2 regions of the Clostridioides sp. LIBA-2809 genome follow, and region 1 is predicted to be linked to the other one. Evidence: a T-box and tRNA genes for the amino acid it is inferred to sense, from the RefSeq annotation. Region 1 holds a T-box; the other holds one or more tRNA genes.
The links. A T-box is a leader RNA that pairs with one kind of tRNA and senses whether it is charged. The one in region 1 lies ahead of thrS (threonine--tRNA ligase), so its partner is inferred to be a tRNA-Thr.
Positions count from the first base shown of each region.

Region 2: it encodes a tRNA-Thr, which carries the amino acid that the T-box ahead of thrS (threonine--tRNA ligase) is inferred to sense. The anticodon was not compared.

Region 1 is NZ_CP197004.1:610,308-625,810, reverse strand. It holds gene ACTG44_RS03230 (hypothetical protein) at 74-361, opposite strand; gene ACTG44_RS03225 (hypothetical protein) at 381-656, opposite strand; gene ACTG44_RS03220 (NADP-dependent glyceraldehyde-3-phosphate dehydrogenase) at 961-2,421, opposite strand; gene ACTG44_RS03215 (EFR1 family ferrodoxin) at 2,922-3,710, shown strand; gene ACTG44_RS03210 (TetR/AcrR family transcriptional regulator) at 4,047-4,625, shown strand; gene ACTG44_RS03205 (hypothetical protein) at 4,676-4,909, shown strand; gene ACTG44_RS03200 (MFS transporter) at 4,918-6,168, shown strand; gene ACTG44_RS03195 (hydrolase) at 6,328-6,897, shown strand; gene ACTG44_RS03190 (sensor histidine kinase) at 7,113-8,453, opposite strand; gene ACTG44_RS03185 (PadR family transcriptional regulator) at 8,815-9,135, shown strand; gene ACTG44_RS03180 (permease prefix domain 1-containing protein) at 9,147-9,824, shown strand; gene ACTG44_RS03175 (DUF4097 family beta strand repeat-containing protein) at 9,817-10,854, shown strand; gene ACTG44_RS03170 (hypothetical protein) at 11,057-11,239, opposite strand; gene thrS (threonine--tRNA ligase) at 11,412-13,331, opposite strand; T-box leader at 13,395-13,633, opposite strand; gene ACTG44_RS03160 (DUF445 domain-containing protein) at 13,925-14,527, opposite strand; gene ACTG44_RS03155 (putative sporulation protein YtxC) at 14,692-15,483, opposite strand.
Region 2 is NZ_CP197004.1:26,977-42,479, reverse strand. It holds gene ACTG44_RS00400 (pyruvate carboxylase) at 1-2,325, opposite strand, end outside; gene ACTG44_RS00395 (hypothetical protein) at 2,628-3,041, opposite strand; tRNA gene ACTG44_RS00390 (tRNA-Val) at 3,117-3,192, opposite strand; tRNA gene ACTG44_RS00385 (tRNA-Arg) at 3,205-3,281, opposite strand; tRNA gene ACTG44_RS00380 (tRNA-Cys) at 3,291-3,364, opposite strand; tRNA gene ACTG44_RS00375 (tRNA-Lys) at 3,372-3,447, opposite strand; tRNA gene ACTG44_RS00370 (tRNA-His) at 3,456-3,532, opposite strand; tRNA gene ACTG44_RS00365 (tRNA-Ile) at 3,553-3,629, opposite strand; tRNA gene ACTG44_RS00360 (tRNA-Met) at 3,644-3,717, opposite strand; tRNA gene ACTG44_RS00355 (tRNA-Phe) at 3,724-3,799, opposite strand; tRNA gene ACTG44_RS00350 (tRNA-Ser) at 3,803-3,891, opposite strand; tRNA gene ACTG44_RS00345 (tRNA-Lys) at 3,894-3,969, opposite strand; tRNA gene ACTG44_RS00340 (tRNA-Gln) at 3,978-4,053, opposite strand; tRNA gene ACTG44_RS00335 (tRNA-Arg) at 4,063-4,139, opposite strand; tRNA gene ACTG44_RS00330 (tRNA-Gly) at 4,164-4,238, opposite strand; tRNA gene ACTG44_RS00325 (tRNA-Leu) at 4,263-4,346, opposite strand; tRNA gene ACTG44_RS00320 (tRNA-Tyr) at 4,356-4,440, opposite strand; tRNA gene ACTG44_RS00315 (tRNA-Thr) at 4,455-4,529, opposite strand; tRNA gene ACTG44_RS00310 (tRNA-Asp) at 4,541-4,617, opposite strand; tRNA gene ACTG44_RS00305 (tRNA-Val) at 4,623-4,698, opposite strand; tRNA gene ACTG44_RS00300 (tRNA-Gly) at 4,704-4,777, opposite strand; tRNA gene ACTG44_RS00295 (tRNA-Glu) at 4,787-4,861, opposite strand; tRNA gene ACTG44_RS00290 (tRNA-Met) at 4,877-4,952, opposite strand; tRNA gene ACTG44_RS00285 (tRNA-Leu) at 4,968-5,053, opposite strand; tRNA gene ACTG44_RS00280 (tRNA-Asn) at 5,059-5,133, opposite strand; tRNA gene ACTG44_RS00275 (tRNA-Cys) at 5,140-5,213, opposite strand; tRNA gene ACTG44_RS00270 (tRNA-Lys) at 5,220-5,295, opposite strand; tRNA gene ACTG44_RS00265 (tRNA-His) at 5,304-5,380, opposite strand; tRNA gene ACTG44_RS00260 (tRNA-Pro) at 5,387-5,463, opposite strand; tRNA gene ACTG44_RS00255 (tRNA-Ile) at 5,486-5,562, opposite strand; tRNA gene ACTG44_RS00250 (tRNA-Met) at 5,577-5,650, opposite strand; tRNA gene ACTG44_RS00245 (tRNA-Phe) at 5,657-5,732, opposite strand; tRNA gene ACTG44_RS00240 (tRNA-Ser) at 5,736-5,824, opposite strand; tRNA gene ACTG44_RS00235 (tRNA-Lys) at 5,841-5,913, opposite strand; tRNA gene ACTG44_RS00230 (tRNA-Gln) at 5,923-5,998, opposite strand; tRNA gene ACTG44_RS00225 (tRNA-Arg) at 6,006-6,082, opposite strand; tRNA gene ACTG44_RS00220 (tRNA-Leu) at 6,113-6,196, opposite strand; tRNA gene ACTG44_RS00215 (tRNA-Tyr) at 6,207-6,291, opposite strand; tRNA gene ACTG44_RS00210 (tRNA-Thr) at 6,306-6,380, opposite strand; tRNA gene ACTG44_RS00205 (tRNA-Asp) at 6,392-6,468, opposite strand; tRNA gene ACTG44_RS00200 (tRNA-Val) at 6,474-6,549, opposite strand; tRNA gene ACTG44_RS00195 (tRNA-Gly) at 6,555-6,628, opposite strand; tRNA gene ACTG44_RS00190 (tRNA-Glu) at 6,638-6,712, opposite strand; tRNA gene ACTG44_RS00185 (tRNA-Met) at 6,728-6,803, opposite strand; tRNA gene ACTG44_RS00180 (tRNA-Leu) at 6,819-6,904, opposite strand; tRNA gene ACTG44_RS00175 (tRNA-Asn) at 6,910-6,984, opposite strand; rRNA gene rrf (5S ribosomal RNA) at 6,991-7,107, opposite strand; rRNA gene ACTG44_RS00165 (23S ribosomal RNA) at 7,290-10,186, opposite strand; rRNA gene ACTG44_RS00160 (16S ribosomal RNA) at 10,469-11,971, opposite strand; gene ugtA (glycolipid MHDRG biosynthesis glycosyltransferase UgtA) at 12,480-13,685, shown strand; gene ACTG44_RS00150 (hypothetical protein) at 13,754-13,975, opposite strand; gene recR (recombination mediator RecR) at 14,117-14,716, opposite strand; gene ACTG44_RS00140 (YbaB/EbfC family nucleoid-associated protein) at 14,729-15,079, opposite strand; gene dnaX (DNA polymerase III subunit gamma/tau) at 15,138-15,503, opposite strand, start outside.

The DNA.
Region 1 (15,503 bases):
TCTTTCCATGGTTATTACATTTATAGCCTTTTTTCTTTTTATTATAGCTATATTTCTATAAACAATTTGGACATTACACCACTACTGGCTTAAACATTACACTGCCATGATTGTACTGTCTATCTTCAACTACAATAAAAACAGGTTCTAAATTTTTAGTAGATGTTATTTTTAATTCTAAAAAAATATTATTAGTTGGTAGTATTTCTACATCATAATTATTTAAATTATTATTTGTGATACTGTTAAATACATCACCTTGACGTTCAAAGAAAACATTATCAACTATTACAAAATAGACATCTTCTTTTTTACTATTTTCAACCTCTATAGTATTTTGTTTTGTTATATTTAATCTCATATTCCAGCTCCTATTAATATTATTTAATTATATTAATACTTGTAATTGTTGCATCATGTTCATCACAAGGAAGTGGCTTGAAAACAACTATCTCTGCTAAATAATCATGTGGAGGATTTGTAACTGAAGTAGCATTGCAAATAAATTTGAAATTTGTTCCTGCTACAACTTGAGTAGCAACAATAAGTGCTTCATAATCAACACCTTTTAACATTCCTACAGCTTCATTAAATACTTTTAAATCTTCTTCTTCGACAGCCCTAAATTTTGACCATCCACCAACAAAAAGACTCATATAAAAACCTCCTTTATATATATATTTATTTATATAATAGTACCAATTTTCTTAATATTCAACATATTTTGTGTAACTGGTCAATAAAAATGCATAACTGGATAAATAGTCCATTAGAACAATATTTTAAAACAATCTTCTATAATTTAAGATAATATAATACAGAAAATTAGTCATTCTATTGAGATAAAACATAAAAAAATACCTTATAGAGTAAGCATCTATCAGCTTACTTTATAAGGTAAAATATAATAATCCATTCTTTTCCCAATCAATATCAAATTTAGGTAAAAGAAATTATTTTTTATAGCTCTTTAACATTTACCACTACTGCCTTAGGTCTAGTCATAGCCTCAATTGAATACTTAACACCTTGAGTTCCCATACCAGATGCCTTTACACCCAAGAATGGGAAATGGTCTGGTCCTCTTTCAGTCTTATTATTTATTTGAACAGTTCCAACCTCAAGTTTATCAGCAATATAAAACGCCTTATCAATATCACTTGTAAATACTGACGATTGAAGCCCATACTCTGACTGATTAGCAATTTCAATTGCTTGATTCATATCTTCAACTCTTATAATTGGAAGTACTGGACCAAAAGGCTCTTCCCAAGCAATCTTCATATCAACATTTACATTGTCTAATAATGTTGGATAGAATAAATTATTTTTTCTAACATTACCTGTTATTAATTTTGCCCCTTTATGTAGTGCATCATCAACTAAACCTTGAACAAAATCAGTTGCTTTATTATCTATAAGAGGTGTAATAACTACTTCATACATTGGATTTCCAATTGTTAACTTCTCTACTAATGGCTTTATTTTTTCCACTAGTTTATCAGCTACACTCTCTTGTACTAAGATTCTCTTTACTGCTGTACATCTTTGACCTGAATATGAATAAGCTCCAGACACTATATTCTTAGCTGCAAAATCTAAGTCCGCATCTTCTAATACTATAGCTGCATCTTTTCCACCAAGCTCCAATAATAATGGTACCATTCCAGATATTTTAGATATATGTTGACCAACCTCAGTACTACCAGTAAAGTTAATAAAATTAATGCCTTTATGGGTTACAACATAATCGCCTATCTCACTACCCCTACCTGTAATAGTGTTAAGTACTCCATCTGGTATTCCAGCTTTTCTCATAATTTCTACTACATGAAGCGCACTAATAGCTCCTTGTGTGGCAGGTTTTAATACAACAGTATTTCCACCAATAAGTGCTGGTGCAATCTTTGACATTGACAAATTCACAGGATAATTAAAAGGAGATATTGCTAAAACAGTACCTAATGGAACTCTTGAAACATAAGACATCTTATTTCTTGTTCCACCAGGGAAATTATCACCACTAATAGCTTCACCTTCCATATTTTTTCCTACATCAGCTGTGTATCTTAAAAAATCTGCTGTTCTTTCAACTTCTGCTCTTGCAGATTTTATATCTTTGGCTATTTCAAGTACCAATATATTAGCTATTTCTTCCATATTTTCTAACAATAAATCAGCAGCTTTATGGAATATATTCGCCCTCTTATATACAGGCATTTCAGCCCATACTTTTATACTCTCTTTTGTATTTTTAATAACTTCATCTACTTCATGTTTTGTCATAGATTGTACTTTACCAACAAGAGAATTATCTATTGGTGAGTAAATTTCTATTGGTTTTCTTGAATTAGATTCTATCCATTTTCCATTTATTAAATTTTTATATACATTTTCTTTTGTTCTAAGTTCATTAAACATATTTTTATTCCTCTCTATGATATAACTTTGTGTATTTAAATTATAGCCATTTATTCTTTATATAAACATTTCTTTTTTTCATAAACGTTTACCTTGAAAAATTTTTTCATAATCCATGTTTTTTGTACTTTAAATAGCTTTATATTTTAAATAGATTTTTAATTTAAATATCTATTTTTTAATATATCTTTAATATGTCTTTGTAATTTAAGTACTTATTTTAATGTATTTTATTTTAATGTATTTTTATTTTAATGCATTTTTATTTTAAATAATTCTCTCATTATTTCACCCTTACTTTTCTTACAAGATATGATTACACATATCATAATGTCAACAATAATAGAACAGATTATATAATTAAAAGAACACTATTCTGTTAATCATTGACCCTAATCTGTATCTATGATATAATCCAAACAGAACACTATTCTGTTTAAAACTCAGAATAAAAACAGACTGTCACAAGTCTTATTCAACAGATTTTGGAGGTAAAAAATATGCGTAATGTAATCTATTACTTTACTGGAACAGGAAATAGTATGCGAGCTGCTCAAGTAATCGCACAAGAACTTAATGATACAGAGATTATCTCAATGAGAACATCACCATCTGATTATTCAAAATTAGTTGTTGAACGAATAGGGTTTGTTTTTCCTGTGTACCATTGGACTATACCAGAAACTGTAATTCAGTTTATAAAAAATTTAGACTTATCCCCTGATGCCTACATATTCGCAATCTCTATGCCTGCTTTTATTAACGGAAAAAGCATGGAAGAATTAGCATTGTTACTCAAGGAAAAAGGGTGTAATTTATCTTATGGAAATAAAGTGTATAGTGTTGCAAACTATGTAGCCATGTATCCACCATTTCCTAACCCTAAAAAACGTGTTCCTAAAACGGAAGAACAACTTAGAATTATCTCAAAAGAAATATCACAAAAAGAAATAAGAAACTACCCAAAACCTAATTTTTTAGTAAATACACTTTTTCATAAAATAATGGACCGTTACATAAAGAATTGTCCCTCTAATGATAAATATTTCAAGGTTTGGGATGATTGTATTTCTTGTGGATTATGTGTTAAGGTATGCCCTTGCAAAAATATAATAATGCAAAATGGTAGACCAACATTTCAACATCAATGTAATCAGTGTATGGCTTGCATTTCCTTTTGTCCAAAAGAATCCATTAATTTCCCTTATTTCACTAGAAAACGCAAAAAATATCACAATCCTTACATTAACTCAAATGATATAGTATCAAATCGAAAACATTATAAATAAGGTTAAAAATCTGAAAAAATAAGATGCTTAAAAATTTTTTCTATACTATCTCAAATGTAAATAAGAAAATCTTATCACTGTAGAACAATTAAATTTGCCAGTTATCAAATACTCAGATACAAATACATAAAGCCAATAACCTATAAGGAACATTCCTTATGGCTATTGGCTCTTTTCATATAATAGTTTCCATATGAGATACAGATTGTAGTAAAAAACATTTCTTATTATCAGGGTCAAACTTGACAAATTTATAAATGAAGAATAATATATATCTATGACTTAAAATATTTTTTAAGTCATAGATACCACAATTTATAGAGAGGATTGATAAATATGGCTAAAAGCTTTACAGAAATAGAAAAAAATAATATTAGAAAAAGACTAATTTCAGAATGTGAAATTAACTGGTCTAAATATGGATACAAAAAAACTAACATTGACGACCTTTGTTCAAAATCAGGGATTGCAAAAGGCTCTTTCTATACATTCTTTGATTCAAAAGAAAAATTGTTTTTTGAAGTACTAAATGGAATTCAAAACAAGCTTATATCATCAGTAGATGAAATCTTAAGTAACATGCCTCAAAAAGAAGGTTTTGCAAAATCTTTAAAGATGTTATATCGCTTATATGATAAAAATCCATTTTTATATTCGCCAAATAATGCTGATTACATCACCTTATTAAATAAGCTACCTAAGGAGATGCTTTCACAACTTGAATATAACAATGTACAAAGTTTTTACAACTTAATTGAAAGATACAATCTCAAGTTAAAAATAGAGAAAGAAAAAGCATTTGGCGTTTGCAATGCTCTACTATCAAGTCTATTACTAAAAGAAGATATTGGATATGACTATATTGAAGTATTTGATTTTATGGTAGACAATCTTGTAGCACACATACTTGAGTAATAATTTAAGATAAATTTTTTAAATATTTCTTTATGACTAGGAGCGTTAATATGATTGAATTAATACAAAAACTAAACGATATCATTTACAAAATAAATGATAAACTGAATATCCACACAAAACTCGTAGACCCTAGCAGTGAGCTTATGCCCTTTTACTCTATTTTATCTATAATAGTTTCTATACTTTTAATAATATTAGGAGTTAAAATAAGAAAAAATTTCCTTATAGTAATTGCTGTCATAGCAATCATTATAAATGTTTTGATAATCTTAGATAGGTAGGTATATATATGGTAAAATCATTAAATACTTTTAATAAAAATTTTAACTTGATGGTATTGGGTCAGATAATCTCATTATTTGGTGCATCAATACTCAAGTTTGCTTTATCTCTCTACATACTTGATACGACTGGTAAAGCAGAAATATTTGCTACAATACTCGCAGTATCTTCAATTCCAATTATAGTATTTTCTCCTATTGGTAGGGCTATTGCAGATATATTCAACAAAAGAAATTTAATGGTTATTTTTGATTTTTCAAGTAGTATCGCAGTACTAATCTTAGCTTTCTTTTTATTTAATGATAATGGTTCAATACTACTTGTAGGAATTATTATGACCATACTTTCAGTTATAAGCACAATGTATCAACCAACAGTTCAGTCAAGTACACCTATTTTAGTTGATAATGAACATTTAATAAATGCAAATGGTATCGTAGCTGGAGTTGCCTCTCTTACAAACATAGCAGGACCAGTACTTGGAGGTGTCTTATATGGTATACTTGGTATTAATGCAATTGTAGTTATCAGTTGTATAAGTTTCTTTCTATCTGCAATTATGGAGATATTTATACAGATTCCTTTTGTTAAACAAGAGCAAACTGGTAACATTATAAAAACTATATTTATTGATATAAAAGATGGTATTGTCCATATATGTAAAGAAAATAGGTTTACATTAAAAATACTTTTTTTAGCTATGGCAATAAATCTATTTTTAAGCTCTATGCTAATCGTAGGTATCCCTTATATAGTAAAAATAACTATGGGAGCCAATAATTTTCTATATGGTCTAGCAGAAGGAGCAATCTCTTTTAGTTCGTTAATAGCTGCTGTGAGTATTGGTATTTTCTCAAAACATCTGAAAATAACTAATTTACATATTTGTTTCACCATATGTGCACTTATATTTATACCAATGGCATTTTCAGTCTATCCATTTATATTAAATACAGGATTTCCAGTTCCATTTTTAATCTTTATTGTATCCTCTATGTTAATATTTTTTACAACAACTCTTATCTCAATATATGCTATAACAATCATACAATTAAAAACTCCAAATGAACTGCTAGGAAAAGTGATGTCTATTCTTTTTGCAGGGACATCACTCGCAATGCCTCTTGGTCAGATTATATATGGTAAACTTTTCGATTTATTATCAGATAAAGTGTACGTTATTATAATAGGAGTCGGATTTATTACATTACTTATAGCATTTGTATCAAAGGTAACATTAAAGAATGAAAAACTCTAGATACAAAGAATTTTGACATAAAAATTTAATTTTCACTAATTTCTGAATTTAGATACAAAATTGTGTATAGTGTGTTGACGTATTGGAAATTGATTGATATAATCAATGGAAAACAAACTTTATAAAAATTCAAAATATTCAGCTAGAGGAGTGATAAAAATGAGTTACATGCCAAATATAGAACAAGCATGGGAAATATTAAAAAAATACAATAAGGAAGAATTTCATATAAGACACGCTCAAATTGTATCTGGAGTTATGAGATACTATGCAAAAGAATACGACCCTGAGAGAGTAGAATTTTGGGAAGTAGTTGGACTTTTACACGATTTAGATTTTGAAATGTATCCTGATGAACATTGTGTTAAACAAAGAGAATTAATGACAGAGCTTGATTTAGATAAGTCTATAATTGATTCTACTATAAGTCATGGATATGGATTGACTGGCTCAGATGTTAAACCAGAGCAGTTTATGGAAAAGGTATTGTTTGCTGTAGATGAACTTACTGGTTTAATTGGTGCAGCTGCAATAATGCGTCCTTCAAAGAGTGTTTCTGATTTAGAATTAAAATCTGTTAAAAAGAAATTTAAAGATAAGTCATTTGCTGCTGGCTGTTCTAGAGACGTTATAAGAAGCGGTGCAGAAATGCTTGAATGGGAACTTGATAAACTTATCCAAACAACTATAGAAGCTATGAGAAGCTTAATCACAGAAATGGCGATATAGCCCCTCATACATATACCATAGAAGTTACATCATTAAAGATTTTTTCTACTTTCGATGTAACTTCTTTTTCTATTTATTACAATAAAAAGCCTAATATCTTAAGCTCATTAATATGCCCAATTTATAATATGTATAATATCCCAACCTTAAAAAATTCTCATAAGTAATAAATAATTTCAATATGTACATGTCATTATAAAATCTACCTATATACATTAAATTACATGGTTAACTATTTTTTTCACGTTTTTGAGCGGCATAGCAATTTTAACCACAAATTTCTTGTCATCATATTCAATTACAACATTACCACCATACTTATTTACAGAGTTTTTTATACTTTTTATTCCAAGACCATGAAAAGGACCTGTTTTGTCTGTCATAATATCTCCATTTTTAGTAATAATCTCATTTACCTTAGTGTTTTCCACTCTTATTAGATAAAAATTTTGCATTACATCACCTTTAATACAAATCGCTCTATTACCATCCTCTATTTTATTACATGCTTCAATAGCATTATCTAAAATATTAGAAAATATGTGACATACATCTACTAATTCAATAGCTTCACAATAGCTAAAATTTATTCCTGTTTTTAGTTCTATATTATTTTTATCACAGATTTCTTTCTTTTCACTTAATATACTGTCTAATATAAAATTGCCAGTATTAAAAAACAAGTTATTACAATTAATTTCTCCCTGCAAATTGTCTAAATATGAAGTAACATCAACACCTTTTTTAATCATGGCATTTATACACAATAGATGATTTTTCATGTCATGACTTAATAATCTAGTTTTTAGATATTTCTTTTCTATATCTTCATAATACTCATTTTCGCATTTTAAAACATTTTTAATCATATTGTTTTCTACCAGTAAAGTATTATATTGCTGTAACTTCTTAGCAATTAAGATTAAAACAATGCTTGATAGAAGTAGTACTATAGAAATCATAACAAATTGACTATTACGCATTACACTCCCAGACTTTTGATTAAATATGTATTTAAAAATAATAAAAAAAGATGCTATATTCGCAACTATTGGAATGAATATATAGGAAAATGTTTTCTTATTTATTTCTATATTTAATTTTATCCTTAATGCTCTGTATAAAAATAAAACCAAAATCAAAAGTATCTTTCCTGATACAATTGACTCAACTCTGTATATATCTCCTGTAGCCATCTTACTCATATCATCTATAGAATTAAGCCAAACTGTCAAAGATATACTTAAAGCATCTGTAGAAATTAGTAACATCCAGTAGATTAAAGATATTAATACAGATTTCACAAACCTAACATCATATGATATTTTGTAAAATACAACGGTAATTATCACAGATATAATTACTCTTATATCTGGAAGCACATCAAAAAAATAAATTATATTAGCAAAAACAATAATGCATCCCATATATATATTTATTTTTTTATTAGAAATTTTTTGCTCACTTGTATAATCTAACATTTTCTTACAAAGAAACCATTCTATTATAAAGGATATCATAATGAAAATATTCCAAAATAAACTTGACTTTATCATAATACTTTCTCCTAACGTATTAATAAACTATTTTTTTATATTTTACGTATAATTTAATTATATACGACTCTACACGTGTAGTAAATAGATTGTCAAAATTATTCTAAATAAATCCATATTTCTTTTCTTTTTTAATTATATCACTAATTTTGCTAAATTGAATTAAACTTTATATCACTTTTTAGACTAATAACTATATAAATTTATCTATAACTAAATATAAATGATTTTCTTCATAAAAATTTTATATTTAATTGTAGATAAACTAGTCTTAAAATTAGAATAAAATATTTTTTCTCATGATATACCTTGACAGGCGAGGTATATCAAAGTATTATATATTTAATCGGAGGTGATGTTCATGACAATCGCATCTGACATGATAAGAGGTCATACAGAAACAATTATCTTAAAGCATTTACTTGAAAAAGACAGTTATGGTTATGAGATTAATAAATCTATACTTGAAAAGACCAATGGATTGTATGAGTTAAAAGAAGCTACTCTGTATACAGCATTTCGTAGACTTGAGCAATCTGGTGCAATAACCTCTTATTGGGGAGATGAAGCTACTGGAGCTAGAAGAAAATATTATTCTATAACAAGTATAGGCAGAGAAAAGTATATAAAAAGCCGTGAAGAATGGGATAATACAAAAGCGTTAATAGACATATTAATTTAGGAGGTGAAAATATGTTAGATAAAATACGTACTTATATTAATAATAGCTTTACAGGAATTAATGAAACAAAAAAAGTCAAAGAACTTAAAGATGAATTATTTGAAAATCTAAAAGAAAAATACAATGACCAAATACAATGTGGTAAAACAGAACAAGAAGCATATAATTCAGTAATCTCAGGAATTGGCGATTTATCTGAGTTAATTGAAAGTGTTAAAGAACCATATTTTATACCTCCTGAATTAATTGAGGAAAAAAAGAAAAGAGCCTTAAGAGCATCAATAGCAATTGCCATTTTTATAATAAGCCCTTTCCTATTTGTAGTCTCAATTGTAAGTTTTGGCATGGAACCAACTCTAGCTATTCTTTTAATGCTTATATTGATAGCGATTGGTGTAGGGTTACTAGTCTATAATCAAATGACAAAACCAAACTATGTTCTATACAATGATACTTCAACAAAAGAATTCAAAGAATTTAAGACAAATTATGATGATATAAATCCAGCTTACAAATCATTTATAAGTGCATATTGGATTATAATAGTTGCTATATATCTAATTACAAGTATGCTATTTGATATTTGGTCTTTTTCGTGGATACTCTTCATAATAGGTTCTGCTGGTGTTGAGATTATTAAAGGGATAATACAACTAAGTGAATCAAAGGAGGATGATAAGCATGAATAAAAAACTCATAAAGACAAAGATTTTCATATGGAGTATTATTGCAATATCACTTTCTATCATATTTGTCCTTCTTCTTTTTGGAAGTATAGTTTCACATTCTTTTAATTTTTCTTTTAGGAACTTAAATTCAGAATATAACTATGATAAGTATATAGTAGCTAAAAGTGAAAGTTTTTCAGATAAAATAACTGATATTGATGTAGACTGGATTTCAGGCGAAGTTAGAATTAAGAAAAGTGATTCTAATAAAATCAAACTAATTCAAAAAACTCCTTCTAATTTTTCAAAGAAAAAACTTGCAAAAATAAAGGTTGATGGAAATTCGCTTTCTATAGATGATAATTCAGCTAAAAAATTCTTTATAGGGATTAATCTTCCAAAACCAACAATACTTGAACTATATTTGCCTAATAAGCTTTATGATAAAATATCGTTATCTACTGCCTCAGCAGATATATATAGTACTTACATAAAAGGTAATGTAATGGAAGCTAGTACGGTTTCAGGCGTAATAGAGCTTTCTGGTAATATTAATAAAGTAAACTTAGATACAACTAGTGGTGATATTGATATAGCAAAACTAGATAGTAAAGATGCTAAATTTTCATCAACATCTGGTAAAATACAACTTTCTGGTAAAATTGATAGTTTAAATTTAGATACAACTAGTGGTGATATAAATTTAAAAGATATAAATAATAAAAGTCTTATCTGTAGTACAGTTTCTGGACAAATGAATGTATCTGGAACGCTTTCTGATATTGAAGCAGAAACAACTTCAGGTGATGCAAAAATTACATCTAACAAAATGTTGTCTTCTCTAAATTTCGAGACTACTTCTGCAGATGTTGATTTATCTATCCCTGATAATCCAGGCTTCACTTTAAATCTTGATAAGCTTTCCGGTTCCTTAGATAGTGATTTCGAATTGAATCATCATGATGATTTATACACTTATAAAAATGGGACTACAAATTTATATGTAAGTACTACAAGTGGAGATTTGACTATTATAAAGAATAAGAATTAGATAAAATGATTATTACGACTAAAATACTTCTATTATTATGGCAAAAACACTTTTATTATTAAAATCAAAACACTTCTATGGTCGATTTATTATTTATTGATAAATCTAATACTCATAGAAGTGTTTTGATATAATAATTTTTTGTTTCCTCATTTATTTTCACTAGTACACGTCTCACCTATAATACTCTACTAAGTCCAATCTATTTACATATAATCTCAACATATCCTTTATATGCATCTATTCTCAAAGAATCACCAGTTTTAATTAAACCTATTTTATACAACTTTAAATTAACACTTATAGATATATCAATTAAACCTACTTTATACAACTTTAAATTAACCTTTATAGATACATTATTTGAGAATCTTTTATACACCATTAAATCAGCAGACATATAAATACATTATTTAACCTACAACAAAAAAATTAGAGGTACATTATCATAAAAATATGATTAACTGTACCTCTAATTATACTTATCTTTTTATAAATTTAATTTATATCTATCAACATATAGATTAAACTTATATTATCTATCAATATCTTAAATATTAGTTTTGAATAATACTTTCTCTTGATTCAATTTCTTTTGAAATACTAGCTATAAATTCATCTAATTTAATGCTACCTATTTCACCTTTATCTCTTGATCTAACAGAAACATTATTCTCCTCTACTTCTTTTTCTCCTACTATTAACATGTATGGAACTTTTTCAAGTTGAGCTTCTCTTATCTTAAATCCGATTTTTTCAGCTCTATCATCTAATTCAACTCTTATACCCTTATCAAATAACTCTTTCTTAACTTCATTTGCATAATCCATAAATTTATCAGATATAGGAAGTATCTTAACTTGAGTTGGAGATAACCAAACTGGGAATTTACCAGCATAATGCTCTATTAATATGCCTATAAATCTTTCTATACTACCAAAAGCAACTCTATGAATCATAACTGGTCTATGTTTTTCACCATCTTGTCCAATATAAGTATTATCAAATTGTCTTGGAAGTTGCATATCTAATTGGATAGTACCACATTGCCAAGTTCTTCCTAAACAGTCTTTTAGATGGAAGTCTATCTTAGGACCATAGAATGCACCATCACCTTCATTTATAGTATATGGTAGACCTAGTTCTTCTAAAGCTTCTCTTAATCCATTTTCTGCTGCTTCCCACTCTTCTTCGCTTCCCATAGAATCTTCTGGTCTTGTAGATAACTCTAAGTTATATTCAAATCCAAAAGTTTTGTAGATACCATCTATTAGGTTAGCTACTCCTTTTATTTCATCCTTTATTTGCTCTGGTAACATGAATATATGTGAATCGTCTTGAGTAAATGCTCTAACTCTCATTAATCCTTGTAATGCACCAGATAACTCATGTCTATGAACTCTACCAAGCTCTGCAACTCTCATTGGGAAATCTCTATATGAGTGTAATTGAGAATTATAGTAAATTAATCCTCCAGGACAGTTCATAGGTTTTATAGCATAATCTTCATCATCTATTTTAACTGTATACATATTTTCTTTGTAATGATACCAGTGACCTGAAGTCTCCCATAATTTTCTATTTAATATAATAGGAGATTCTATTTCAATATATCCAGCTTTTCTGTGTATTTCTCTCCAGAATTTTAATAATTCATTTTTAAGTTCCATACCTTTTGGTAAAAACATAGGGAATCCAGGACCTTCTTCAGGTATCATAAATAATCCTAATTCTTTACCTAATTTTCTATGGTCTCTCTTTTTAGCCTCTTCTAATAAATGTAAGTACTCTTCTAAGTCTTTGTTTTTCTCAAAAGAAGTTCCATAGATTCTTTGAAGCATCTTATTTTTTTCATCGCCACGCCAGTATGCACCTGCAACACTTTGTAATTTAACAGCTTTAACTTTTTTAGTAGATGGTAAATGTGGTCCTCTACATAAATCAGTAAAATCACCTTGCTTGTAGAAAGATATTATTTCACTTTCAGGTAAATCAGATATAAGTTCTACCTTATAGTCTTCCCCCTGTTTTTTCATAAGCTCTAGAGCTTCATTTCTAGGAAGTTCAAATCTTTCTATTTTTAAATCTTCTTTAGCTATTTTTTTCATTTCAGCTTCTATTTTTTCTAAGTCTTCTGGAACCAATCTATGGTCTAAATCTATATCATAGTAGAATCCATTTTCTATACTTGGCCCTATAGCAAGTTTTGCTTCTGGGTAAAGTCTCTTTATAGCTTGAGCTAATATATGTGCTGATGTATGTCTAAAAACTTCTTTACCTTCTTTATCTTCAAACTTAAATAAATTTAAGTTACAATCAGTATCTATAATGTGGTCCATACCTACAACCTCTCCGTTCACAGATGCTGCTACCACATTTCTAGCTAATCCTTCGCTAATGGATTTTGCTACATCCATAACAGAAATAGCACTTTCAAATTCTTTTATTGAGCCATCTTTTAAAGCAACTTTAATCATTGTTTTTTCCTCCTTATTGAAATAATTTTTAGATTTTTTGTAATAAAAAATCGCCCCAAATATGTTTGGGACGATATTAATTCGCGGTTCCACCCAAGTTGGTGTATACAAGTATATACAACCCTCTTGATGACTATAAGGTCGTCACCCGAGCACTTTCACATATAGTATAAATACAAATACTGCTAATAAACTCAGCTCCAAGGTAGTTTTCAAATAGACCTATTACATGGGCTCTCAGCCATAGACCCAAATTCTCTGAGAATGGTTTCTAATCTACTCTTCCTCTTCAATGCTATAATTTTTAATATATTTTCATTATAACAGATACTTATACATCAATCAACATTAATGTAATATAATAATTACCCATTATTTTTCATCTTAATCAACTGTAAATCAATATTCTAATATTTTTATATTAGTTTAATCTTTTGATTTATAGTTATATTATAATATTTTCACCAATTTTAAATTTTTAAAATATATCTACATGCATGATAGATATGACTAGATAAATACTAAAATTAATTATTATTGAAGTTAATTTTTAGTTTTTGTATACTTAAATACAATAGCTAATTATTGTATATTTAAATAAATATAGTAACCAATCCTTGAACTATACCTATTAAAAAACCTAAAACAAGACCTAAAAATTCTATATGCTTTAATTCTTTTTTAGCTATTCTTATTATTATCTCTTCTAATTCATATAAATCTAGTTCATTAATCTTATCTTCGACCATTTTTTGTATATCTATACGTTCATTTGCTTTATTTATTATATTTTTACTCAATTCATCTATACTTTGTTTAACTTCAGACTCAATTATCTCTCCTAGATAGTCTTGTATCATGTTTTTTATGCCACTCGGTATAAATGAGACTTTCTCATGTATTATAATTTTTACCCTTGCTTTTATGTATCTTACAACTTCTTCCTTATCTTCGTCAGTAATGATATTTGCAAGTATTTCGTCCATAGAAAGAAATTCTTCTTGAATTATTTCTCCTACATTTGCTGCTATTTCTGCTCTTCTCTTTGGTATAAGTCCTACTATTTCTATATTTAAAAGAGGTATTTTAATAGGCTCTATTGGTCTAAATATTAGTCTTATAGCAACTACATTTGTAACGTAACCTATAAATCCACCAATAACAGCTAATATCAGTATCCTAATTAAATTATCCATTATAAAATTTCTCCTTATCAATTGTATATTTGTCAGCTATATTACATTTAATCAGTCGATGTTTTTTATAGTTAATAGCTCTAGCTATATTATAGCTTTATATACAATTATAAGTCTTTTGTGTCGATTTAAAAAGAATTTTTTTAGTTTTATATCTTTAGCTCCTAATTCTCCATAATTATACTAACTTTATTTTCAAAAATTGCCTCTACAGTATCTATAATTTCTTTTGAACAATTATTATTTAATAAATCTAATATTTCTATTTTTTTAGGGCATAAGGTTAATAAGGTACTTATTAAAAAGTCCTCGTAGTTTAAATTCTCTCTTATTACCATATTTATGATTTCTTCATCATCTATACTGTCTATTTTGTTTCCATTTTTATCGTATAAAATAAATGTATTATCTTCCATTATATGAACTTTTAGCAAATCAATCTTTTCTTCTTGAGTATCTATAAAGTATTTTAAAACTCTTATAAACTCATCTTGGTCTTTCTTTATTAAATACTCCTCAACTGCAATATCACCTATAGCAGAAATATATTTCATAAATTCTCTCATTCTAAATCTGATAAAACCTTCTACATTTATAAAATCATTTTCCTCTATATAATTTCTCACCCTTGTAAATACTGTTTCTCTCATAAAAATCTCTTTTTTAGCAAATATGTTTAGTGAATATATGTATATATTATTTTTATCTTCAGGATATGTACGCCCATAGCATTTTAGAATGTATTCTTTTAAAAGTTTCTCTTTCATTATACTTATTATCATACTAGTTATTTCTGTTGATATCTCATCAATATTTAGAGCTCTTTGTTCATCTTTAGTACCATTAAGTATTCTTTTATTTAATACTTCTTGCTTTGCAGAATCTATTACTACTTCTACAATGTCATTCGTATATATTAATCTATCGTTTACATTATTATTCCTCAAAAATTTCATAGAAGAAATATTATCCTTCT
Region 2 (15,503 bases), 580 kb from region 1:
TGGTTGACTTGTAAGTCCTGCCATAGATTCTAATGCAGCATCAATTATATCTACTCCAGCTTCTGATGCCATTAAACAAGTTGCTACACCATTTCCACTTGTATCATGAGTGTGTAAATGTATTGGTGCTTTTATATTTTTCTTTAACTCTTTAACTAGAGTGTAAGCTGAATATGGTTTAAGAAGTCCTGACATATCTTTTATTGCTATTATATCTGCTCCTAAACTTTCTAATTCTTGTGCCATCTTAATATAATATTCTAGATTATATTTAGTTTTAGTTTTATCTAGTATATCACCTGTATAACACATAGTTGCTTCAACAATTTTTCCAGTTTCTAAAGCTGTATTTATAGATGGCTTCATATTTTCAACCCAGTTTAATGAGTCAAATATTCTAAATACATCTATACCTTGTTTAGCAGATTCTTTTGTAAATTCTTCTATTACATTATCTGGATAATTTTTATATCCAACTCCATTTGATGCTCTAAGCAACATTTGGAACATTATACTTGGTATTTCTTCTCTTAGCTTTTGTAATCTACGCCAAGGTGATTCTTTTAAAAATCTATATGCAACATCATAAGTAGCTCCACCCCACATTTCAAGTGAGAATAAATCTTTTTGATATTTTTCTGTTGGCTGAGCAGCTTTTAATAAATCATATGTTCTTATTCTTGTTGCTAATAATGATTGATGTGCATCTCTCATTGTTGTATCTGTTAGCAATAATTTCTTATCATTTTTTATCTTTTCTATATATGCAGATTTACCTAACTTATCAAAAAGTATTTTACTTCCTTCTGCCTTTGAGCCATCTTTATCCATTCTTGGGTCATGTAATGCATCAAATAATGGTTTTTCTTTACAAGCATTATCATTTACAATTACATCCCCTATGAATTGAAGTAATTTTGTTCCTCTGTCTTTACTTTCTGTTATTTCAAATAAATCTGGATTTTCATCTATAAACTTAGTGCTACATTTACCATTTGAGAATATAGGATTATTTAAAACATTAACTAAGAATCCTACATTAGTTTTAACTCCTCTAACTCTAAGCTCTTTTACTGATCTTATAGTTTTATTTATTGCTCCTTGGAATGTTCTATCCCAAGAAATTGTTTTAACTAGTAAACTATCATAGTGAGGACTTATATTTGCACCTGTAAATCCATTTCCACCATCTAGTCTTATACCAAATCCTGAACCAGTTCTATACACTTGAATTTTCCCTGTATCAGGCATGAATTTATTCTTAGGGTCTTCTGTAGTTATTCTACATTGAATAGAATACCCTCTTATTTCTACATCATCTTGTGATTTTATATTGATTTCTTCACTATCTAAACTATAACCTTGAGCTATTAGTATTTGACTTTGAACTATATCTATTCCTGTAACCATCTCTGTTACAGTATGTTCAACCTGTACTCTTGTGTTCATCTCTATAAAATAATGTCCGCCATTTGCATCTACTAAGAATTCTAATGTTCCTGCATTAGCATAGCCTACATGCTTTGATAATTTGACTGCATCTTCACATATTTCTTGTCTTACTTTATCATCTAATGAAAAAGCTGGTGCATATTCTATTATTTTTTGATGTCTTCTTTGAACTGAACAGTCTCTTTCGTACAAGTGAACTATATTTCCATAGTTATCTCCTAATATTTGAACTTCTATATGTTTTGGATCAGCTATATATTTTTCTATAAATATGATATCCTCTCCAAAAGCTTTTCTTGATTCGCTACAAGCAGTTTCATATTCAATCTCTAAGTCTTCTTCGCGGTGTACAATTCTCATCCCTCTACCGCCACCACCATTAGATGCTTTTATCATAACAGGATAACCTATTTTATTTGCAACTTCTTTTGCTTCTTCAGTACTCTTTATTGCTTTTTCTACACCTGGTATAGTTTGAACATTAACTTCTTTTGCGATTTTCTTAGAGTTTATCTTATCTCCCATCATATTCATTACTTTAGATGATGGCCCTATAAAAGTAATTCCATTCTCTTCACATTTACGAGCAAACTCTGCATTCTCTGCTAGAAAACCATATCCTGGATGTATCGCGTCAACTTTTTTTCTCTTCGCCAAGTCAATTATCCCATCCATGTCTAGATACGCATCTATTGGCCCTTTGCCTTCCCCTATCAAATATGATTCGTCTGCTTTTGTTCTAAATAATCCATATTTATCTTCTTTACTATATATACCAACACTTTTTATCCCCAATTCTGAACAGGCTCTAAATATTCTTATAGCTATTTCGCCTCTATTAGCTACTAGTATTTTATTAAACTTTTTAAGCATACTCTATTCTTCTCCTTTATTGTTTGTGTAATATTAAAGATTATAGACTAAAATACTTTATTTTTGAAGATGTTTAAGCAAGTTCCTTAATTAATAAGATAAATTTATAAATATAAGTAATTTTTAGACTGTGTAAACTCAATTTACCTCACTAAAATTAAGGCATTTTTTATGGAATTTCAGGCAAATTTATGTGAAAATTTCTACAATTGACTTGATTTTATACTGTTTTTTCTTATGTTTACATAATTATTTTCATCTTTACGTAAGATTTTATATATTTTTTTAATATCGTTCATACCCTAATCTATTTGTCTAGATACCCTCTTCACTACATCTGAAAGTTTTAAATGACCTAAATCCGCATAAGCTATAGCCAAGATTATTTTTACGACTCCATCTACCTCATCTAATTTATATGCTCTAGCATTTATTATTGTGTATTTTGGCATAAATTCTTCTAAATCTAGTGCAAGTTCATCAGATAAAGTCATATATTCATCAAATTTTTCTTCATCAGATAAGTTAACAGAATCATATTGTTCGCTTATAATAGTATCTAAGTAATTCAAATCTATACTCAACTGATATGCAATTACATCTTCCCTTTTTGTACTTTTACTTAAATCTTTTTCAACTTTAAATTTGCTATTTTTATCTATAGTTAATTTTAGTTCTTCGCTATCAACTATTTCATTTCCTATTATTATATACAAGTTTCTTACCTCCTAAATATAAAAACTTTTTTAATCAAAAATAAAACCTCTAGTAAAATTACTAGAGGTTTGCACTGGTGGGATTAACAGGGCTCGAACCTGTGACCCCCTGCTTGTAAGGCAGGTGCTCTCCCAGCTGAGCTATAATCCCTCGATGTTTATATGGTGCGCCCAAAGGGACTCGAACCCCTAACCTTCTGATTCGTAGTCAGACACTCTATCCAGTTGAGCTATGAGCGCATGTTTTATTGGAGGCGACACCCAGATTCGAACTGGGGATCAAGGAGTTGCAGTCCACTGCCTTACCACTTGGCTATGTCGCCACCTTTTTGGTGATCTATCCGCGACTCGAACGCGGGACACCCTGATTAAAAGTCAGGTGCTCTACCGACTGAGCTAATAGACCATATTAGTTGGGGTGGATAATGAGAGTCGAACTCACGACCTCCAGAGCCACAATCTGGCGCTCTAACCAACTGAGCTATACCCACCATGTATTCATAATTTAATGTGGTGGGCCATCAGGGACTCGAACCCCAGACCTACCGGTTATGAGCCGGGCGCTCTAACCAACTGAGCTAATGGCCCACATTAAATTTTAGTAGCGGTAATAGGAGTCGAACCTATGACCTTTCGGGTATGAACCGAACGCTCTAGCCAACTAAGCTATACCGCCATACTTTGGTGCCCAGAGGCGGAATCGAACCACCGACACGGGGATTTTCAGTCCCCTGCTCTACCGACTGAGCTATCTGGGCATCTGGCGGAGAGGGTGGGATTCGAACCCACGGCCCCTTTCGAAGTCACTGGTTTTCAAGACCAGCTCCTTAAACCACTCGGACACCTCTCCATTGGTGATCTATCCGCGACTCGAACGCGGGACACCCTGATTAAAAGTCAGGTGCTCTACCGACTGAGCTAATAGACCATGTTATTTGGCTGGGGATGCAGGACTCGAACCTACGCATACATGAGTCAAAGTCATGTGCCTTACCGACTTGGCTAATCCCCAATATATATGTGGTGAGCGCACAGGGATTCGAACCCCGGACACACGCCTTAGAAGGGCGTTGCTCTATCCAGCTGAGCTATGCACCCACATTACAATATAAACACAAAATTTGGAGCGGGAAACGAGATTCGAACTCGCGACTTCAACCTTGGCAAGGTTGCGCTCTACCACTGAACTATTCCCGCTCGTTTATTAAATTGAATAAAAAATGGTGCGGATGAAGGGAGTCGAACCCCCACGCCAATGGCGCTAGATCCTAAGTCTAGTGCGTCTGCCAATTCCGCCACATCCGCGCATTTTTTTGGTGGAGGATGGTGGATTCGAACCACCGAAGTCGATGACAACAGATTTACAGTCTGCCCCCTTTGGCCGCTCGGGAAATCCTCCGTATTAATTTTACATGGAGCTGGTGATAGGAATCGAACCTACAACCTGCTGATTACAAGTCAGCTGCTCTACCGTTGAGCCACACCAGCATTTTTTGTTTTGGCGACCTGGAAGGGGTTCGAACCCTCGACCTCCAGCGTGACAGGCTGGCATTCTAACCAACTGAACTACCAGGCCGCAAATGGTGGGACCAACAGGGCTCGAACCTGTGACCCCCTGCTTGTAAGGCAGGTGCTCTCCCAGCTGAGCTATGGTCCCATTTTTGGAGCGGGTGAAGGGGATCGAACCCTCACAGCTGGCTTGGAAGGCCAGAACTCTACCATTGAGCTACACCCGCATATTTAATTGGTGACTCGTAGGGGAATTGAACCCCTGTTACCGCCGTGAAAGGGCGGTGTCTTAACCTCTTGACCAACGAGCCATTTTAATATTTTAATGGTTGCGGAGGCAGGACTCGAACCTACGACCTTCGGGTTATGAGCCCGACGAGCTGCCAACTGCTCCACTCCGCGATATTGTTTTATAAGTGCCGAAGACCGGAATCGAACCGGTACGAGAGGTAAGTCCCGCAGGATTTTAAGTCCTGTGCGTCTGCCAGTTCCGCCACTTCGGCTTTTTTGGCTCCAAGGGTGGGGCTCGAACCCACAGCCTACCGGTTAACAGCCGGTTGCTCCACCGTTGAGCTACCTTGGAATATATTGGAGGCGACACCCAGATTCGAACTGGGGATCAAGGAGTTGCAGTCCACTGCCTTACCACTTGGCTATGTCGCCGCCTTTTGGTGATCTATCCGCGACTCGAACGCGGGACACCCTGATTAAAAGTCAGGTGCTCTACCGACTGAGCTAATAGACCATATTAGTTGGGGTGGATAATGAGAGTCGAACTCACGACCTCCAGAGCCACAATCTGGCGCTCTAACCAACTGAGCTATACCCACCTTAATTGGTCGAGGTGAAGGGACTCGAACCCCCGGCCCCATGGTCCCAAACCATGTGCGCTACCAAACTGCGCTACACCTCGAAGTTATTTGCTTAATTTAATGTGGTGGGCCATCAGGGACTCGAACCCCAGACCTACCGGTTATGAGCCGGGCGCTCTAACCAACTGAGCTAATGGCCCACATTAAATTTTAGTAGCGGTAATAGGAGTCGAACCTATGACCTTTCGGGTATGAACCGAACGCTCTAGCCAACTAAGCTATACCGCCATATTTTGGTGCCCAGAGGCGGAATCGAACCACCGACACGGGGATTTTCAGTCCCCTGCTCTACCGACTGAGCTATCTGGGCATTTGGCGGAGAGGGTGGGATTCGAACCCACGGCCCCTTTCGAAGTCACTGGTTTTCAAGACCAGCTCCTTAAACCACTCGGACACCTCTCCATATTCTACTTCACAATGATTCATCCGAGGATCGAACTCGGGACACCCTGATTAAGAGTCAGGTGCTCTGCCAGCTGAGCTAATGAACCTAATTTTAATGGCTGGGGATGCAGGACTCGAACCTACGCATACATGAGTCAAAGTCATGTGCCTTACCGACTTGGCTAATCCCCAATATATGTGGTGAGCGCACAGGGATTCGAACCCCGGACACACGCCTTAGAAGGGCGTTGCTCTATCCAGCTGAGCTATGCACCCACAATTATATATGTACAAATTAAATAAAAATGGTGCGGATGAAGGGAGTCGAACCCCCACGCCAATGGCGCTAGATCCTAAGTCTAGTGCGTCTGCCAATTCCGCCACATCCGCGCATTTTTTTTGGTGGAGGATGGTGGATTCGAACCACCGAAGTCGATGACAACAGATTTACAGTCTGCCCCCTTTGGCCGCTCGGGAAATCCTCCGTATTAATTTTACATGGAGCTGGTGATAGGAATCGAACCTACAACCTGCTGATTACAAGTCAGCTGCTCTACCGTTGAGCCACACCAGCATTTTTTGTTTTGGCGACCTGGAAGGGGTTCGAACCCTCGACCTCCAGCGTGACAGGCTGGCATTCTAACCAACTGAACTACCAGGCCGCAAATGGTGGGACCAACAGGGCTCGAACCTGTGACCCCCTGCTTGTAAGGCAGGTGCTCTCCCAGCTGAGCTATGGTCCCATTTTTGGAGCGGGTGAAGGGGATCGAACCCTCACAGCTGGCTTGGAAGGCCAGAACTCTACCATTGAGCTACACCCGCATATTTAATTGGTGACTCGTAGGGGAATTGAACCCCTGTTACCGCCGTGAAAGGGCGGTGTCTTAACCTCTTGACCAACGAGCCATTTTAATATTTTAATGGTTGCGGAGGCAGGACTCGAACCTACGACCTTCGGGTTATGAGCCCGACGAGCTGCCAACTGCTCCACTCCGCGATATTGTTTTATAAGTGCCGAAGACCGGAATCGAACCGGTACGAGAGGTAAGTCCCGCAGGATTTTAAGTCCTGTGCGTCTGCCAGTTCCGCCACTTCGGCTTTTTTGGCTCCAAGGGTGGGGCTCGAACCCACAGCCTACCGGTTAACAGCCGGTTGCTCCACCGTTGAGCTACCTTGGAATATCCACGTGGCTATGTCCTACTCTCCCAGGCAGTTTCCCACCAAGTACCATCAGCGCTAAAGAGCTTAACTTCTGTGTTCGGAATGGGAACAGGTGTATCCTCTTTGCTATTATAACCACATATTGCCTATTTATAAGACAAGTATTATATTAACATCTTTATTTTTAAATGTCAATAGTTTTAAAGTACTAAATAGTAATTGTTTTTTATGATATATACCATATTAATTGAAGTTAGTACTTTACATAGAGTTAACACTCTAAAAACTACACATATATTTTACTGAATGAACATCAAATAATTTGGTCAAGTCCTCGACCTATTAGTATCGATAAGCTAAATACATTGCTGCACTTACACCTTCGACCTATCAACCAGATAGTCTTTCTGGGGTCTTACCCTTGCGGTGGGAAATCTTATCTTGAAGTTGGCTTCGCGCTTAGATGCTTTCAGCGCTTATCCATTCCGTACATAGCTACCCAGCCATGCCCTTGGCAGAACAACTGGTACACCAGAGGTACGTCCATCCCGGTCCTCTCGTACTAAGGACAGGTCTTCTCAAATTTCCTACGCCTGCGACGGATAGGGACCGAACTGTCTCACGACGTTCTGAACCCAGCTCGCGTACCACTTTAATGGGCGAACAGCCCAACCCTTGGGACCTACTACAGCCCCAGGATGTGATGAGCCGACATCGAGGTGCCAAACCTCCCCGTCGATGTGGACTCTTGGGGGAGATAAGCCTGTTATCCCCAGGGTAGCTTTTATCCGTTGAGCGATGGCCCTTCCACGCAGAACCACCGGATCACTAAGTCCGATTTTCATCCTTGCTCGACCTGTATGTCTTGCAATCAAGCTCTCTTTTGCCTTTACACTCTACGTACGATTTCCGACCGTACTGAGAGAACCTTTGAGCGCCTCCGTTACCTTTTGGGAGGCGACCGCCCCAGTCAAACTGCCCACCTGACAGTGTCCCAAGACCAGATTCATGGCCTATGGTTAGAGTCCCAGTACTACAAGGGTGGTATCCCAAGGATGGCTCCGCCAAAACTGGCGTCCTGGTTTCAAAGCCTCCCACCTATCCTGTACATGTAGTACCAAGACCCAATGTCAAGCTACAGTAAAGCTCCATGGGGTCTTTCCGTCCTGTCGCAGGTATCCGGCATCTTCACCGGAATTACAATTTCACCGAGTCTGTTGTTGAGACAGTGCCCAAATCGTTACGCCTTTCGTGCGGGTCGGAACTTACCCGACAAGGAATTTCGCTACCTTAGGACCGTTATAGTTACGGCCGCCGTTTACTGGGGCTTAAGTTCACTGCTTCGATTGCTCTAACAGATCCCCTTAACCTTCCAGCACCGGGCAGGCGTCAGCTCCTATACATCGTCTTGCGACTTAGCAGAAACCTATGTTTTTGGTAAACAGTCGCTTGGGCCTATTCTCTGCGGCCACCGGATGGTGGCACCCCTTATCCCTAAGTTACGGGGTCATTTTGCCGAGTTCCTTAACAACAGTTCTCTCGCGGGCCTTAGGATACTCTCCTCACCCACCTGTGTCGGTTTGCGGTACGGGTACCTTTAACCTCGATAGAGACTTTTCTTGACAGTGTGAAATCAGCTACTTCGCTACTAAATTTCGCTCCCCATCACATCCCAGCATTATCAAAGCGGATTTACCTACTCTGACTGCCTCAATGCTTGGGCACACATAACCAACAGTGTGCTTAGCTTATCCTACTGTGTCATCCCATCTCTCAAACGGTTATCGGTAGTACAGGAATATCAACCTGTTGTCCATCACCTACGCCTTTCGGCCTCAGCTTAGGTCCCGACTAACCCAGGGCGGACGAACCTTCCCCTGGAAACCTTGGGTTTACGGCCTGTGGGATTCTCACCCACATCTCGCTACTCATGCCAACATTCTCACTCCCATACTGTCCACATGTCCTTACGGTCATGCTTCAACCCGTATGGGAAGCTCCCCTACCCATCATAATGATGCCGTAGCTTCGGTAGTAAGTTTTAGCCCCGGAAATCTTCGGCGCAGGATCACTCGACCAGTGAGCTATTACGCACTCTTTGAATGAGTGGCTGCTTCTAAGCCAACATCCTGGTTGTCTGTGCAATCCCACATCCTTTACCACTTAACTTACATTTAGGGACCTTAGCTGACGATCTGGGCTGTTGCCCTTTCGACTATGAATCTTATCACCCACAGTCTGACTCCCAAGTATAAGATGACGGCATTCGGAGTTTGATAGTCTTCGGTAGGTGCAATACCCCCTAGGACATTCAGTGCTCTACCTCCGTATCTCTCACCTTGAGGCTAGCCCTAAAGCTATTTCGGGGAGAACCAGCTATCTCCGGGCTCGATTGGAATTTCACCGCTACCCACAAGTCATCCCCGAGCTTTTCAACGCTCGTGGGTTCGGACCTCCACGAAATTTTACTTTCGCTTCATCCTGCTCATGGGTAGGTCGCCCGGTTTCGGGTCTACGTCAAGTAACTGAACGCTCAGTTAAAACTCGCTTTCGCTACGGCTCCACACCTTAAGTGCTTAACCTTGCTACTTAACGTAACTCGTTGGCCCGTTCTACAAAAAGTACGCGGTCACACAAGAAATGTGCTTCCACAGCTTGTAAGTGCAGGGTTTCAGGTTCTATTTCACTCCCCTCCCGGGGTTCTTTTCACCTTTCCCTCACGGTACTATACGCTATCGGTCACTAGGTAGTATTTAGCCTTGGAGGGTGGTCCCTCCTGCTTCCCACAGGGTTTCACGTGTCCCGTGGTACTCTGGATCATATCTGAAGTCTTCTCGTTTAACATACAGGACTATTACCTTCTGTGGTGGGTCTTTCCAAACCTCTTCAATTACGATACCTCTTCGTTATGATATGTCCGCAACCCCAATAAAGAAAACTTTATTGGTTTGGGCTATTCCGCGTTCGCTCGCCGCTACTTACGGAATCGAATTTCTTTCTCTTCCTTCAGGTACTTAGATGTTTCAGTTCCCTGAGTTCCCCTCATTAAGCTATGTATTCACTTAATGATACTTAGACATTACTCTAAGTGAGTTTCCTCATTCGGAAATCTTCGGATCAAAGTTTACGTGCAACTCCCCGAAGCTTATCGCAGCTTATCACGTCCTTCATCGGCTCCTAGTGCCAAGGCATCCGCCCTGCACCCTTAATAACTTGACCAGTTAAAAAGGTTTGATAGATTAAAGTCTATCAACTTGATAATTTTAAAAAGTTATCAGCTTTATATATTACAAATTAGATGTCATATCACTAAATATATATGCAGTTTTCAAAGTGCTAACGCACAGCGCCAACGGATAAATCCCGTTGCTTAAAGTGCTAACGCACGTCGCCAACAAACAAACTTCGCATGCGCTCAGTTTATTCTGTTGCTTAAAGTGCTAATTTTGAGTATTCGTAAAAACGAACCCTCAAAATTAAACAGTAGGTAATTCTCCTTAGAAAGGAGGTGATCCAGCCGCACCTTCCGATACGGCTACCTTGTTACGACTTCACCCCAGTTATTGATTCCACCTTCGACGACTTCTTCCAAAAGGTTAGATAATCGGCTTCGGGCGTCTCCAACTCCCGTGGTGTGACGGGCGGTGTGTACAAGACCCGGGAACGCATTCACCGCAGCATTCTGATCTGCGATTACTAGTAACTCCAGCTTCATGTAGGCGAGTTTCAGCCTACAATCCGAACTGAGAGTAGCTTTAAGGGATTAGCTCCACCTTACGGCTTGGCAACCCTCTGTACTACCCATTGTAGCACGTGTGTAGCCCTAAGCATAAGGGGCATGATGATTTGACGTCATCCCCACCTTCCTCCAGGTTATCCCTGGCAGTCTCTCTAGAGTGCCCAACTTAATGATGGCAACTAAAGACAAGGGTTGCGCTCGTTGCGGGACTTAACCCAACATCTCACGACACGAGCTGACGACAACCATGCACCACCTGTCACCAATGTCCCCGAAGGGAAGTCTCCGATTAAGGAGATGTCATTGGGATGTCAAGCTTAGGTAAGGTTCTTCGCGTTGCTTCGAATTAAACCACATGCTCCGCTACTTGTGCGGGTCCCCGTCAATTCCTTTGAGTTTCACTCTTGCGAGCGTACTTCCCAGGCGGAGTACTTAATGCGTTAGCTGCGGCACCGAGGGGGGTAACCCCCGACACCTAGTACTCATCGTTTACAGCGTGGACTACCAGGGTATCTAATCCTGTTTGCTCCCCACGCTTTCGTGCCTCAGCGTCAGTTACAGTCCAGAGAGCCGCCTTCGCAACTGGTGTTCCTCCTAATATCTACGCATTTCACCGCTACACTAGGAATTCCACTCTCCTCTCCTGCACTCAAGTCTCCCAGTTTCAAGAGCTTACTACGGTTGAGCCGTAGCCTTTCACTCCTGACTTGAAAGACCGCCTACGCACCCTTTACGCCCAGTAAATCCGGATAACGCTAGCCCCCTACGTATTACCGCGGCTGCTGGCACGTAGTTAGCCGGGGCTTCCTCCTCAAGTACCGTCATTATCTTCCTTGAGGACAGAGTTTTACGACCCGAAGGCCTTCATCACTCACGCGGCGTTGCTGCATCAGGCTTTCGCCCATTGTGCAATATTCCCCACTGCTGCCTCCCGTAGGAGTTTGGACCGTGTCTCAGTTCCAATGTGGCCGATCACCCTCTCAGGTCGGCTACTGATCGTCGCCTTGGTAAGCCGTTACCTTACCAACTAGCTAATCAGACGCGGGTCCATCCTGTACTGGCTCACCTTTGATATTTAAGAGATGCCTCTCAAATATGTTATCCCGTATTAGCATACCTTTCGGTATGTTATCCGTGTGTACAGGGTAGGTTACCCACGCGTTACTCACCCGTCCGCCGCTCTTTACCGAAGTAAATCGCTCAACTTGCATGTGTTAGGCACGCCGCCAGCGTTCATCCTGAGCCAGGATCAAACTCTCAAATAAAAGTTTATCAGGCTCAGATACTATTGTTATCAAAATATCTGGCTTTATGGTTTGTTTCTTAATATAAATTAACCTACTGTTTAATTTTCAATGTTCGTGTTTATTTCTTTTTCCTTTTTTCAAGGACAAGTAATACTATATCACCTTTATTTATCTAAGTCAATATAATTTTTCATTTTTTTTAATTTTTTATTTATCATATATTTTTTATATTCAAATTTTTAAATTTAATACTGTTTAGAAGTGTTTATTTCATAAAACTAATATATATTCTATGCTCAATTTTCCTTTTTATTCTATAATTAAATTTTTTATTTATAATGGATATTTATAATAGCACATATTTTATAAGATTAATTTACATTTCTTTCACTTGTAATTTTTGTAATCTTGTATTAGATTAATATTAAAAAATAATTTATTAATAATTTGATTTACAATGACAATTTATATATATCAAAATATAATATCATACAAATACTATGCTACATTTTAGGAGGATTTTATTATGAGCAAAAAAGTATTAATAATGTCTGCTTCCACTGGTGGTGGACATAATAGAGCTGCTCTAGCTATTAAAGAAGAACTTACTTCCAAAACACTTGATGGAGAGCCAATTGAATGTGAAATAATAGATAGTTTAAAATTAGTTAATAACACAATGGATAAGATAATTTCAAGAGGATATGAAAAGTCTGCTATATATACCCCCAAAGCATATGGAAGTGTATATAGATTATCTGAAACGAATCTTTTATCAAAAAATGAATTTAAAGACAATTTAATAATAACATTTATGGCAAAAAAATTTAAAAAACTTATTAGAAGCACAAAGCCAGATTTGATTATAGGAACGCATCCTTTTCCAATGATTGCACTTAGTACATTGAAAAAAAACTTTAACTTACATAATAATGAATCCAATACTTATACAGAGTATTTTTATAAACATCATACAAATACTATCAATGTACCTCCACTTATTTCTGTATTAACTGATTATACTACGCATTCTACATGGATACAAAACGAAATTGATTATTATATAGTTGGTCATGAATATGTAAAAGAATTATTGGTATTTGATGGGGTTGAACCTAGTAAAATTAGAACTTTTGGAATTCCTGTTGAAAAATCATTTCTTTCTCACAGAGATAAAGAAATTGTTCTTTCTGAGTTGAATTTATCTCCTGATAAATTGACTGTTTTACTTATGGGTGGTAGTTTTGGAGCTGGAAATATAAAAGAAACATTAGATGAACTATTAGATACTGATAGAGATTTTCAGATACTTGTAATAACTGGTAGAAATGAAAGTTTAAAAGAAAAAATCGAAAAAAAACTTATGTCTCGTTCTCATAATAAAAATGTATGTGTTCTTGGATATACTAATAAAATGAATGATATTTTAGCTTCTATAGATGTCTTGGTAAGTAAACCTGGTGGTCTTACTACAACTGAAGCACTCTTAAAAGATGTGCCTATGATAGTTCCATATTATATACCTGGTCAAGAAGAAGAGAATCTAGATTTTTTATCTAATTGTGGTGCAGCACTTAGAACTACAAAAAAGTATAATTTATCAATATTATTAAAAGTTTTAATAGATGACCCAAGTAGGTTAGAAATGTTAAAAAGAAATATTAAATCAATAAGAAAATCAAATTCAGCCCAAAATATAGCTAATTTGATTTTAAGTATAATTTCTAATTAATAAAATAAATAAAATCCCTATAGTATATATTATCTATTAGGGATTTTTTATTTTCTAATTATTTAATATTAAATTGGTTCATAAAAGTCTTCTTCATAATCATACTGATAGTTTTTATAATTATTTCTGAATTCAGTATTTTTGTTTCGTACACTTTTCTTGGTTTTTTTCTTATTAGAAAAGTTTATATCATCAAAATCATCATATTTAGGTTTATCTTTTGATTTCATTTTTTTAACTCTTTTTTCTTTCATTGCATTATGTTCTTCTAAGTTCATAATTGGTTTCATGTTGCACCCCTATCAAAATTTTTAAATGATTTATACAACAAATTATACAATACAGAAGAAATTTATTCAACAAATCTAAATCAAAATTAATTTGAAATTAACACCAAAAAATTACAAAAATCGAGGTATTAACCTCGATTTTTATATCTCTCTTCTACCTTCTAATGCTTTTGATATTGTAACTTCATCTGCATACTCTAAATCTCCTCCAACAGGAAGACCATGAGCTATCCTAGTAACTTTAATTCCCATTGGCTTTACTAATCTAGCAATATACATAGCTGTGGCTTCTCCTTCAATAGTAGGATTTGTTGCCATTATTATTTCTTTAACTTCTTGATTTCCAAGCCTTTGTATAAGTTCCTTTATTTTTAGCATATCTGGACCAATTCCATCCATTGGAGAAATTACTCCATTTAATACATGATAATGACCCTTAAACTCTCTCGTTCTCTCCATAGCTGCTACATCTCTTGGATCTTCTACAACACATATGACACTAGAGTCCCTATTTTTATTTGAACACATACTACATGGATCTGTATCTGTTATATTACAACAAATTGAACAATATCTTATTTCTCTTTTTGCATCTATAATCGCTTTAGATAAAGCTTCTACATCATTAGTATTCATACTAATAATATGAAATGCCAATCTTTGAGCAGTCTTTCTCCCCACTCCGGGAAGCTTTGAAAATTCTTCTATAAGTCTCGTTATTGGACCTGTATAAACTTGCATAAATATCACCTACTAGAATAACCCTGGTATATTCATACCTCCAGTTACCTTATTCATTTGATTTGCTTGTATATCATCAATATTTCTCAATGCTTGATTTATTGCACTTAAAACTAAATCTTGTAGCATTTCTATATCATCTGGGTCAACTACTTCTGGTTTAATAGTTATATCCAAAACTTCTTTCTTACCATTAACTTTTACAGTAACTGCTCCTCCGCCAACTGAAGCTTCTACTTCTTTATTTTCTAACTCTTGTTGAGCTTTTTGCATATTTTCTTGCATCTTTTGAGCCTGTTTTAATAAATTGTTCATATTTCCACCACCAGGCATCATTCCGCCTCCAAAACCTTTTTTAGCCATAAATACTATTCCTCCTAAACTTATTTTCATTTTATTATTATATCATAATAATATTTTATTATTTACTTTCATTTTCATCAATACTATCTTTTATTTCTAGTATCTCTTCATTTACTATGTTCTTTAAAATCTCTTCACCAATGTCTTTTTTCTCTTTAACTTCAAGATTTATATCTTTAACTTCTGATGTCAACACTATTTTCACATTAAAACTTCTATTTAAAACATCTCTTATTATTTTTTCTAGATAATTTATTGTATCTTGGGAGCTTAGTCTAGTTTTTGCAAAATCAAATTTATCATCAAATATAACGTATAACATATTAGAATATACATTAAAACTTTTTACCTCACTTAAAAGTGCATATATTGGCATTTTTTTATCTTTTTTAATTTGTTTAAGTATATTCTTCCAAGATGACTC